Methanobrevibacter smithii ATCC 35061: one gene and its partners. The main gene of each other region encodes a partner of the protein of the gene in region 2 in a complex. Links are inferred from orthologs where the notes say so. Each region holds a gene or a part of one and is shown on either strand. Other genes may lie near its edges.

The links.
Region 1: the proteins of pcn (region 2) and rnhB are in contact, whole or in part, in a crystal structure (PDB 3P83), measured with the Archaeoglobus fulgidus proteins. The link is inferred for Methanobrevibacter smithii ATCC 35061 from one-to-one orthologs. Residues at the interface, in WP_010877842.1 of Archaeoglobus fulgidus: Val39, Ala42, Asn43, Val44, Ala45, Met46, Leu125, Asp168, Ser194, Asn218, Tyr219, Pro220, Ile237, Leu238, Ala239, Pro240, Arg241, Ile242, Glu243, Ser244; in WP_010878125.1 of Archaeoglobus fulgidus: Ala74, Ile178, Ala179, Ile183, Arg190, Ser195, Asn196, Leu197, Arg198, Gln199, Lys200, Thr201, Leu202, Asp203, Phe205.
Region 3: the proteins of pcn (region 2) and fen are in contact, whole or in part, in a crystal structure (PDB 1RXZ), measured with the Archaeoglobus fulgidus proteins. The link is inferred for Methanobrevibacter smithii ATCC 35061 from one-to-one orthologs. Residues at the interface, in WP_010877842.1 of Archaeoglobus fulgidus: Asn43, Val44, Ala45, Met46, Pro120, Arg121, Pro123, Leu125, Gln151, Met192, Ser194, Asn218, Tyr219, Pro220, Ile237, Leu238, Ala239, Pro240, Arg241, Ile242, Glu243, Ser244; in WP_010877775.1 of Archaeoglobus fulgidus: Lys326, Ser327, Thr328, Gln329, Ala330, Thr331, Leu332, Glu333, Arg334, Trp335, Phe336.

What each region holds. Positions count from the first base shown.
Region 1 is NC_009515.1:938,379-941,422, forward strand. What follows is about bases 56-2,934. They hold rnhB (ribonuclease HII), read right to left. Parts: upstream 1,868-2,934; coding sequence 1,244-1,867; downstream 56-1,243. Other genes in these bases: MSM_RS04920 (ExbD/TolR family protein), read right to left, coding at 56-322; MSM_RS04925 (MotA/TolQ/ExbB proton channel family protein), read right to left, coding at 331-1,170; MSM_RS04935 (rod shape-determining protein), read right to left, coding at 1,912-2,934. In the rest of the region: more of MSM_RS04920, read right to left, coding at 1-55; more of MSM_RS04935, read right to left, coding at 2,935-2,985; MSM_RS04940 (hypothetical protein), read right to left, coding at 2,988-3,044. UniProt on the Methanocaldococcus jannaschii protein: Endonuclease that specifically degrades the RNA of RNA-DNA hybrids.
Region 2 is NC_009515.1:1,113,185-1,116,306, reverse strand. Bases 2-2,958 are described here. They hold pcn (proliferating cell nuclear antigen (pcna)), read left to right. Parts: upstream 2-1,091; coding sequence 1,092-1,826; downstream 1,827-2,958. Other genes in these bases: MSM_RS05745 (DNA replication complex subunit Gins51), read left to right, coding at 1,886-2,731; MSM_RS05755 (type 1 glutamine amidotransferase), read left to right, coding at 233-964; MSM_RS05760 (MurT ligase domain-containing protein), read left to right, coding at 2-236. In the rest of the region: more of MSM_RS05760, read left to right, coding at 1-1; MSM_RS05740 (50S ribosomal protein L44e), read left to right, coding at 2,962-3,122.
Region 3 is NC_009515.1:693,769-696,689, reverse strand. Bases 166-2,921 are described here. They hold fen (flap endonuclease-1), read right to left. Parts: upstream 2,158-2,921; coding sequence 1,174-2,157; downstream 166-1,173. Other genes in these bases: hacA (homoaconitase large subunit), read right to left, coding at 2,741-2,921; MSM_RS03610 (chorismate--pyruvate lyase family protein), read right to left, coding at 2,170-2,733; MSM_RS03620 (DUF2119 family protein), read left to right, coding at 527-1,177; MSM_RS03625 (adenosylhomocysteinase), read left to right, coding at 166-486. In the rest of the region: more of MSM_RS03625, read left to right, coding at 1-165. UniProt on the Methanocaldococcus jannaschii protein: Structure-specific nuclease with 5'-flap endonuclease and 5'-3' exonuclease activities involved in DNA replication and repair.

The DNA of each region.
Region 1 (3,044 bases), 170 kb from region 2 along the record:
CATCGATAACATTAGCTTTAACAGCAATAGCATTATTCGATATTAAATTAGACATGTCTTTACCATCAACAACTACTTTATGCAAATTAGCTACAGGCATAATATAATACTCCGCATCACCAGAAACATCAGTCACATTCGGTTTACCAGTTCCAGAGTCAGTAGAAGATGCATCATCAGCAGACATATCTGTTGCTGAGAAATTACTAGTCACAACCAAAAAAATCATAATCGTAAATAAAATATCTATAAGTGGGACTAAGTTAATAGCAGGTTTCCTATTAAGAACCTTCTCTTTATATGATTTAACATCAATTGTCATAAAATCACTTATTGTCTTAATTTACTTTCAATTATTTCAGCATTAACATTACACTTTTCCAATATAATATTTGAAATACTTTTATCTAACATACTAGGTTTAAATGAAACCTTGATATTCGCATAAGGATCAGAAATTAGTCTAGTGTTAACAACACCTTCAGCTTCTTGAAGAGCTTCCAGGGCACATTCAACATTAGCTTCAACTCTTACTTTAACTACTGCATAACCCCAGTTGGTCATTTTAGTAGCCAATTCAATTTTATCCATTTCATTTTCAACTAAACCTTGAATATAGGTATGAAGAGGTAATAATACAATAGCTACAAATAAACCTGCAATAGTTGTTGTTAATGCCACATAAATACCCTCAGCCATAGCAGAAGGATTAGGAGTAACACCTAATGCTTTAAAGGTCATCCAGATACCAATTACAGTACCAATCAAACCTAAAAATGGAGCTAATTCAATAATAGTTTTAATTGAATTTAATCCTTTAGTCATTTTACTTACTTCAACAATGAAAATTTGTTCCATACTTTCTTCAACTTCGGTTTTATTTTTATAACCAATTTTTAAAGTTTCAGAAATGATTTTAGAAATAGGATTTTTAAAAGAATTAATTTGTTTTAATGCTTCAACTGCCCCTCCCCTTTCCATAGAAGAAGAAACAATACCTAAAATTTCAGTTGTATCCACCTTACTAATTTTCTTAAGATACACAATTTTTCTTAATGAAACAAGAAGACCATAAATACCAATGAAAAGAATTATATATGTAATAATTCCTCCCTGTGTAAATATCTCCATGAGATTTTCGAAAAATTGAGTCAGATATTCAACTATCATTTTTATCCTCAATATAATATTTTATAAAAATAATTTATTTAACCATATACTTAATAGTTTTTAAAAAAAATAGCTATTGAGAATTTTTCATTTTCTCAACAGTTGCCCATGATTTCCTTACAAAATCAGGCATTTCATCATATGTAAAATTAGTTAAAAATTTTTTAGTGATTGGGTCGGAAGGATAACCTGAACCAATTCCACCCATTTTAATATAATCTTTGTTAATTTCAGCTATATGTGCATCCCTTTCCTGTTTGGCTATAATAGATGCTGCACTAACTTCAATATAATTATCATCTGCTTTATGTTCAGCTACAACATTTACTCCAGTGTCATTTGCAAGTTTGTTTTGAAAACGTTCTGCCTTAATATCAACTGCATCAACAATAGCCTTTTCAGGATTTAAATTAGAAAGAATTTTCTCCATTCCAATTCTTTCAATTTCATTAAGGTTGATTCCGTCTGCTCTCATATTATCAATATCCTGAGCAGAAATTACTACCAAATCATATTCAAACATTTTTTTTAATTTACGGGACAGAATTGTTCTTCTATTAGGAGTCAAACGCTTAGAGTCTTTTACACCCATTCTTTCTAAAACAATATCCATTTTCTCAGGAACAATAACCCCTGCAATAACCAATGGTCCTAAAACAGATCCCCGACCTGCTTCATCAATTCCCAATACATCCATAAAAATCAGCGCAAAAAAAGTTAAAAAAGAAATAATTGAAAAAATTATTTCATAGCTCTAAGACGAACTTCAGGTTCTAATGCAAGAGGTTCTGCAGCTACAATAGCAGTACCTTTTGCTACAACAGTCATAGGATCATCAGAAACTTCAATAGGAATAGATATTTCATCGAAAACCCTTTCTTTTAATCCACGGAGTCTTGAACTTCCTCCAACTGCCACTGCATTATTATAAACACCCATCATCAATTCAGGAGATAATCTTTCTAAAATAACATTTAAACCATCTACAATTTCTTGCATAAATGGTTCTACAGCATCAGCAACTAACATTGAGTCGATGACAACTTTTTTAGGCCTGTTGGTTTCTAATGATTTACCAATAACTTCAACACTTAAGTTTTCAAGTTGTTCGCTACAGTGAATCATACCAACTTCTATTTTTGCAGATTCTGCATCATGAATACCAATAGCTACATTATATTTTTCTGCAACCAATTCAACTATTCTGTTATCAATGTCATCTCCACCGCATCTAACTGTTTCAATATCGTTAATACCACCAAGGGAAATGATAACAATATCTGTTGATCCTGCACCAATATCAATAACCATAGTTCCGTTTGGTTCAGCAATAGGTAAACCTGCACCAATAGCTGCTGCCAATCCTTCACTAATTACAAGAATGTTTTCTGCTCCAGCTTTCCTACCAATCTCTTCAGCTGCATTTTTTTCTACTTCAGAGGAATCTCCAGGAATACCAATAACGATTCTTCCAACACTTTCCCCCTCTTCTATACCAATTTGCATAGCTTTAATAAGTAAAGCTTGTGCTTGAGCTACGTTTTCAATGACTCCTTTTTTCAAAGGTCTTACAGCAAGAATATCTTCAGGAGTTCTACCAAGCATTTTTTTAGCTTCTTCCCCAACTGCTAAAACTTCAGACGGATCATCTTTTTTAACAGCAACAACTGATGGAATTTGATATAAATCAAATTTATCTCCAGATGGTTTTGCAATTACAGTGTTTAAAGTTCCTAAATCTATTCCCAAGCTGTTACTAATGATTCTAGTATCATTAACTTGTGATTCCTCTTCTTCATTTCCAAAAATATTCATGACTAATCCTCCGTTACAATATCTTTAAAATCAATGACAAATATCCTATTAGATGTAGC
Region 2 (3,122 bases):
ACATTGATAAATTTTACTGTGTTGGAACAAGAGCTGAAGAAGTAGCTTTAAGATTAAAATATGCAGATTTTCCAACATCAAAAATCGAAATTTGCCATTCAAAAGATCAAAGCGATGTTGTTGGGTGTGTAGAAGAAATTGTAGCTGAAAATGATAAGGCATATATTATTGGAACATTCACGGCAATGCCTGAAGCTAGAAAAGTACTTATGAAACTTAAAGGGGAAAAAGCATGAGTTTTGAATTGAACATTGTTGATATGTATTCCGATATTTTAAATATCTATGGGGACATTGGTAATTTAAAATGCATTAAAAAAAGATGTGAATGGAGAGGAATCAAGGTTAATCAAAAAAGTTACTCTCTAAATCATGATATGGATTTTGATTATGAGGATATTGACTTAATTTTAATTGGAGGAGGTTCTGACAGAACTCAAAGTATTGTTTCCAATGACCTTTTAAAACAAAGAAATGACCTGGAAAATTATGTGGAAAATGACGGAGTCATATTAACTGTCTGTGGCAGCTATCAGATGTTTGGGCATGAATATTATGATGTTAATGGGGATAATGTCTCTTGTCTTGAAATATTTGATATTAAAACGGTAAGTCAGGAAAATAGGTTAATCGGCAATATTTTAATAGAAAATAATTTAGGTTTGGCCCCAAAAGAAGTTGTGGGATTTGAAAATCATGGTGGAAGGACATTTCATAATTATAAAACCTTAGGTAATGTTATAGCAGGGCATGGCAATAATGATGAAGACGGTGAGGAAGGAATGATTTATAAAAACTTTATTGGAACATATTTGCACGGTCCTTTTCTACCAAAAAACCCTCACATTGCGGACTATTTAATATTGAATGCTATGAAGAATAAGTATAATGTAGATTCAATTGAAGAGTTAGATGATGAAATTGAATTTAAAGCACATGATGTTATGGTTAACAGATTGAAATAATCTGTTTAATCCTCTTTTTTAGAATTGCTGTGGTTTTTTAAATACTGACCTAATGTTTTATAAGTAATAAAGATAAAAATATAATTATCTAATTAATAATTAATAAATTCTTATTAGAGGATTATATATGTTCAAAGCGGAATTAAGTGATTCTAGTATATTAAAAACCAGTTTTGATGCTATTTCATCTATTGTTGATGAAGTACAAATCCAAACTGATAGTGAAGGTATGAGGTTAGATGCCTTAGACCGTAGTCATATAACATTCGTACATTTAGAATTAAAAGCAAGTTTATTTGATGAGTATGTTTGTGATGTTCCTGAAAAGATTAATATCGATACTGGGGAATTCATGAGTGTTCTTAAACGTGCAAAATCTCAAGATAGAGTTATCATGTCTTTAGATGAAGGTAATTTCATAATTACTTTTGAAGGGGATGCTACAAGAACTTTCAAAATAAGATTGATTGATATTGAATATGATAATCCTACTCCTCCAGAACTTGAACATCCTGCATCTTTCAAAGTTCACTTTGGAATTTTAAAGGATGCAATTAACGATATTGATATTTTCTCAGATAAAATAGCTCTTCAAGTTGATGAAGATTACTTTAGAGCATCTGCTGATGGTGAATTTGGTGATGCAAGTGTCAAATACCTTCATGGTGAAAATATCAACACTCAGGAAAAATCTTTATTCTCACTGGACAAAATTAGGGAAATGCTTAAAGCAGACAAATTCTCTGAAGAAGCTGAAATCGGTTTAGGTACTGACATGCCATTAAAATTAACTCTCAATATGGTTACTGGTGATGGTAAACTTAGTTTCTTACTTGCTCCAAGATTAGAATCAGATGAATAATTATTTCATCTATAAACTTTTTTTTATTTTTATATTAAACTCCTCAGAGATGGTATTAAGTGGATCAATTCTTTCAACAATTACGTAAAATTCAAAAAAAAGAGCGTAGTAACGGTACATTGGCCCGTGTAGAAGACTCTTTTTATAAGGATATTCATAAATATTTGGATGAGTTAAGAACCCATATAGGCAATGATCCATTTGCTGCAGAACAGTATCTGCTAAAAGATACTCAAAGAATAGCTACTGAAATTTGTGAAAGACGTGAACACAAAATTACTGATGCAGCGGTTGTTAATATTCACAGGTCTTACCATTTATTTGCAGGCAAACCGCAATTTGATTTAATTGACACAACACCTCTTAATTTAACTCCCGAGGAAGAAAAATTTTACTTTTCTTTAATTGATACTTTAACAAATCATAGAAAAAGCATTTCACTTGAAAAACTATCTTCTGAAGAAGATATTCCAAATGAAACCAAAGCTCCTATTAAAGAAACTCCTAAACCTCAAAGCACTACTTTAGATAATGGAGTTGAAAGTTCTCAGGATGATGCGGTTTTAAATAGAATCGATGAAATTTCCAAAGCGAAAGTAATTACTGATGAAAAGGCAGAGCCGATTGAAAAACAAATTCAAAAGTCAAATATTAAACCTGCTAAAGTTGAAGATGATATATCTGAGTTAGCAAGAGATAATGATGAATTTGTTGACTTGGAATCTATAAAAATAGCTAAAGATTCAGAACTAGTTACAATGCTTGTATTTGATGATGTTGATTCTATTGTTGGAGTTGATGAAAGAGTTTATGGTCCCTTCAGACCACAAGATCTGGTAGTTTTACCTAAAATCAATGCTAAAATTTTTGTTAAAAATCATAAAGCCCGTTTTGTTAAAATCTAAACCTTTAAATATTGTAAAGAATATAAATACAAACCGTATCTATTTGTGATAATAAGAAATTATATTTTTTATATAATTTGGATTTCTGCTTTGTGTAAACGGAGTATGTTACAATAAAGTTTTAATCCTCTAGATCTTTGATATTTTTCAGACTGGATAAAATTCTCATATAGATTTATAATAATTTAATTAATCGGACACTTTTTAGTGTAAAATTTAATGGTGGAAATATGAAAATACCAAAAGAAAAAAGAACTTACTGTCCACATTGTAAAAAACACACAATGCATGAAGTACATACTGCGAAAAAAAGAAAAGCTAGTGAGTTAAAATGGGGACAAAGACAATTCAGACGTGTAACTGCTGGATATAGAGGTTACCCAAGGCCTTT
Region 3 (2,921 bases), 420 kb from region 2 along the record:
GATGCTGTAAAAGAAGCTGATTTAATCATTACTGTAACTGGTAATATCAATATTATTCATGGTGATGACTTCAAATACATGAAAGACGGCTGTATGTTATGTAACTCCGGTCATTTTAATGTGGAAATTAATAGACGTGACTTGGAAGCTCAATCAACCAGTGTTCGTGAAGTAAGAGAAAGTATTGAAATGTTTACCATGAAAGACGGCAGAAAAATATATCTGCTTGCAGACGGAAGATTAGTAAACTTATCTGCAGCCAGGGGACAAGGACACCCTGCAGAAATCATGGACATGAGTTTTGCTGTTCAGGCATTATCTGCAAAATACATTTTAAACAACGATTTGGAAGTCGGTGTAACTAAAGCTCCTGATGACATTGATTATGAAGTAGCTAATTTAAAACTAAAAGCTATGGATATTGAAATTGATACTTTATCTGACCGCCAAAAAGAGTATATGTGCAGCTGGAAAGAAGGAACTTAAGTTTTCTTCTTTGATTTTTTCTTTTTTTTATTTGGATAATATGTCTTATTTCAGATATGTTGACAATGGTGAAGGTCCAACTAAGTTATTTATAGGTGGAGTCCATGGCAATGAAGGTAAAACTTCTTTAAAATTTATTAAACGTTTGAATATTGATGATTTTTCAAAAGGACAGTTTTATTTTTACAATTTTGATAAAACTCCATATATTTCTACAATTAAAAAGGAATATTATAAATCAGAAATCGGTTTGAAGATTTTGGATCTGATTGAGTATTTTGAACCTGATTTTTATACTGAACTTCACTGTTACGATCTGGCGCATTTTGACAGATTAACTTCTATGGAACGTTACACTAAAACAGGAATTCCTCCATTAATAAATTTGGGAAATCATGTGCTGGTAAGTTCTGTTTCTCCATTAATTCGCATGACATATTTTTCAACTGACACTGTTTGCAAAACATTGGAATTTCCTTGTGTTGAAAAGCTGTCTGCAGAAAAAGAAGAAAAATATAATTTCAATAAAAAATCAGCTGTTGAAACCTATGAAAAGCTTCTTAATTTAATTGTCAGAGCACCGGACAGGGAGTATTTTGAAAAGGAAATGCTGAAAAATTATTATAATCAGGTTGCACTGGCTGTTGATTATGCCAAAAAAGTATTTGGTCCGGAGTTTCCCCCTTATTAGAACCAGTCTTCAAGGCTTTTCTGACTTGAATTTAAATTTTTTAATTTATCACAGGCTTTTGAAACTCTGTCCTGTGAAAAACCGTGTTCTTCACATAAAAAGTCAATAATATCATTTTTAGCCGGTTTTTTCCATCTGATTTTATAATTGGTATTTACATTATGGTTTAGGAATATTTCTCTGACTTCAGAGATGTCATGTGATGATTCTTCCTGAAGTTTGGCTAATTTATTTTCAAGTTCTCCTTTTTTAGCTAGTTTAAGAGCTGTTTTTGCACCTACTCCTTTTAAGCCTTCACTAAAATCAGTTCCGATTAGTATTCCCATATCAATAAGCTGTTCTCTATTTATGTCCAGTTCATCTAAAACTCTTTTTAAATTGTAATATTCCAGATCTCCCAAGTTGGAATTGATGGCAAGGTTTCTTACAACCCTTTTGGCTCCGAATAAGAGACAGTCATAATCCTGTGAAGCTACTGCCCATGCATCTCCATTTTCAACAAGGTAAGCTGCTTGTGCTTCTCCTTCACCATATGCTTCAATGTATGGTATTCCCATCATTGTCAGCAGCTTTTTGGAGGATTCTATAATGTATGGAGATAATTTGGAAGATCTCATTGCATATTTTCTGGCTTCCTGAGTATCCTGTTTAGCCAGTGCTTCTTTCCATTTTTTTTCAGATTCTTCTCTTGTCTGTCTTCTTTGGTCAATGGTTTCCTGTTTAAGATAGGATGGTGTTCCGTCAAATACATAAATCGGTTTTATGTCTTTTTCAATCATTGAGGAGTTTCTATATAAAATTCCGCTTAAATGAGAGGTTATATTTCCATTGCTGTCACTTAAGGGTCTTCCGTCTCTTTGTCTGATTGTAGACAGGAACTGGTAAAGGGTATTAAATGCATCTATAGAGATTGCTCTTCCTTTCAAATCTTTAAAATCAATCTGTTCCGGCTGGATTATGTCTTTTAGTTTAACACCCATTTTATCACCTGTTTAAATATTTGTAAATTTACTGACTGGGAATACTTCTTTAATCCACATCAATACATTGTTTTTATGGATAATTACATATTCTCTGGCAAGCATATCTTCTTTCGTGTTAAATAAATCTTTTAACCTTTCATTAGGTTTTTCAATATAGATTTTATTTACTTCCCTTCTTGATTCAATCTGGTAATTTTTTAAAATTCTTCCGATTGGTATGTCTGCTCTAACCAAATCGCAACAAATCTCATCGGTTAAACGTTCCAATGGAATGTATGACAGTGCATAAATTAGATTTTCATCGTCTTTATGCATTATAACTTCCCGGTAATTGATTTGTGCACCTTCATCAACATGGATTAATTCGCTGATTTCACGGTCTGCTGTATCAAAGTGCTGTTCTAAGGTACTTAATGTAATTTTACCGTACAGCACATCTAAAATAGCTGTAATTGATCCGTCTGTTGTCAGCAGAATTTTTTGAGTATTTGAAAAGTCTTTTGTATATCCTTCTTCTACCTGATTTATTTTTTCAATCAGACGTTTGTTTGCTTCGTTTTTTTCAATAGTCATTTTTTCACTATAAATCTTTAGGATTTGTAATAACTCCTTCAATAGCTGAAGCAGCAACAACCTTTGAATTAGCCAGATATACTGAGGATTTCGGATCCCCCATTCTTCCTTTGAAATTCCTGTTTGTTGTGGATAGGCAGGTTTCACCTTCAGATAAAACTCCCATATGTCCTCCAAGACATGGTCCG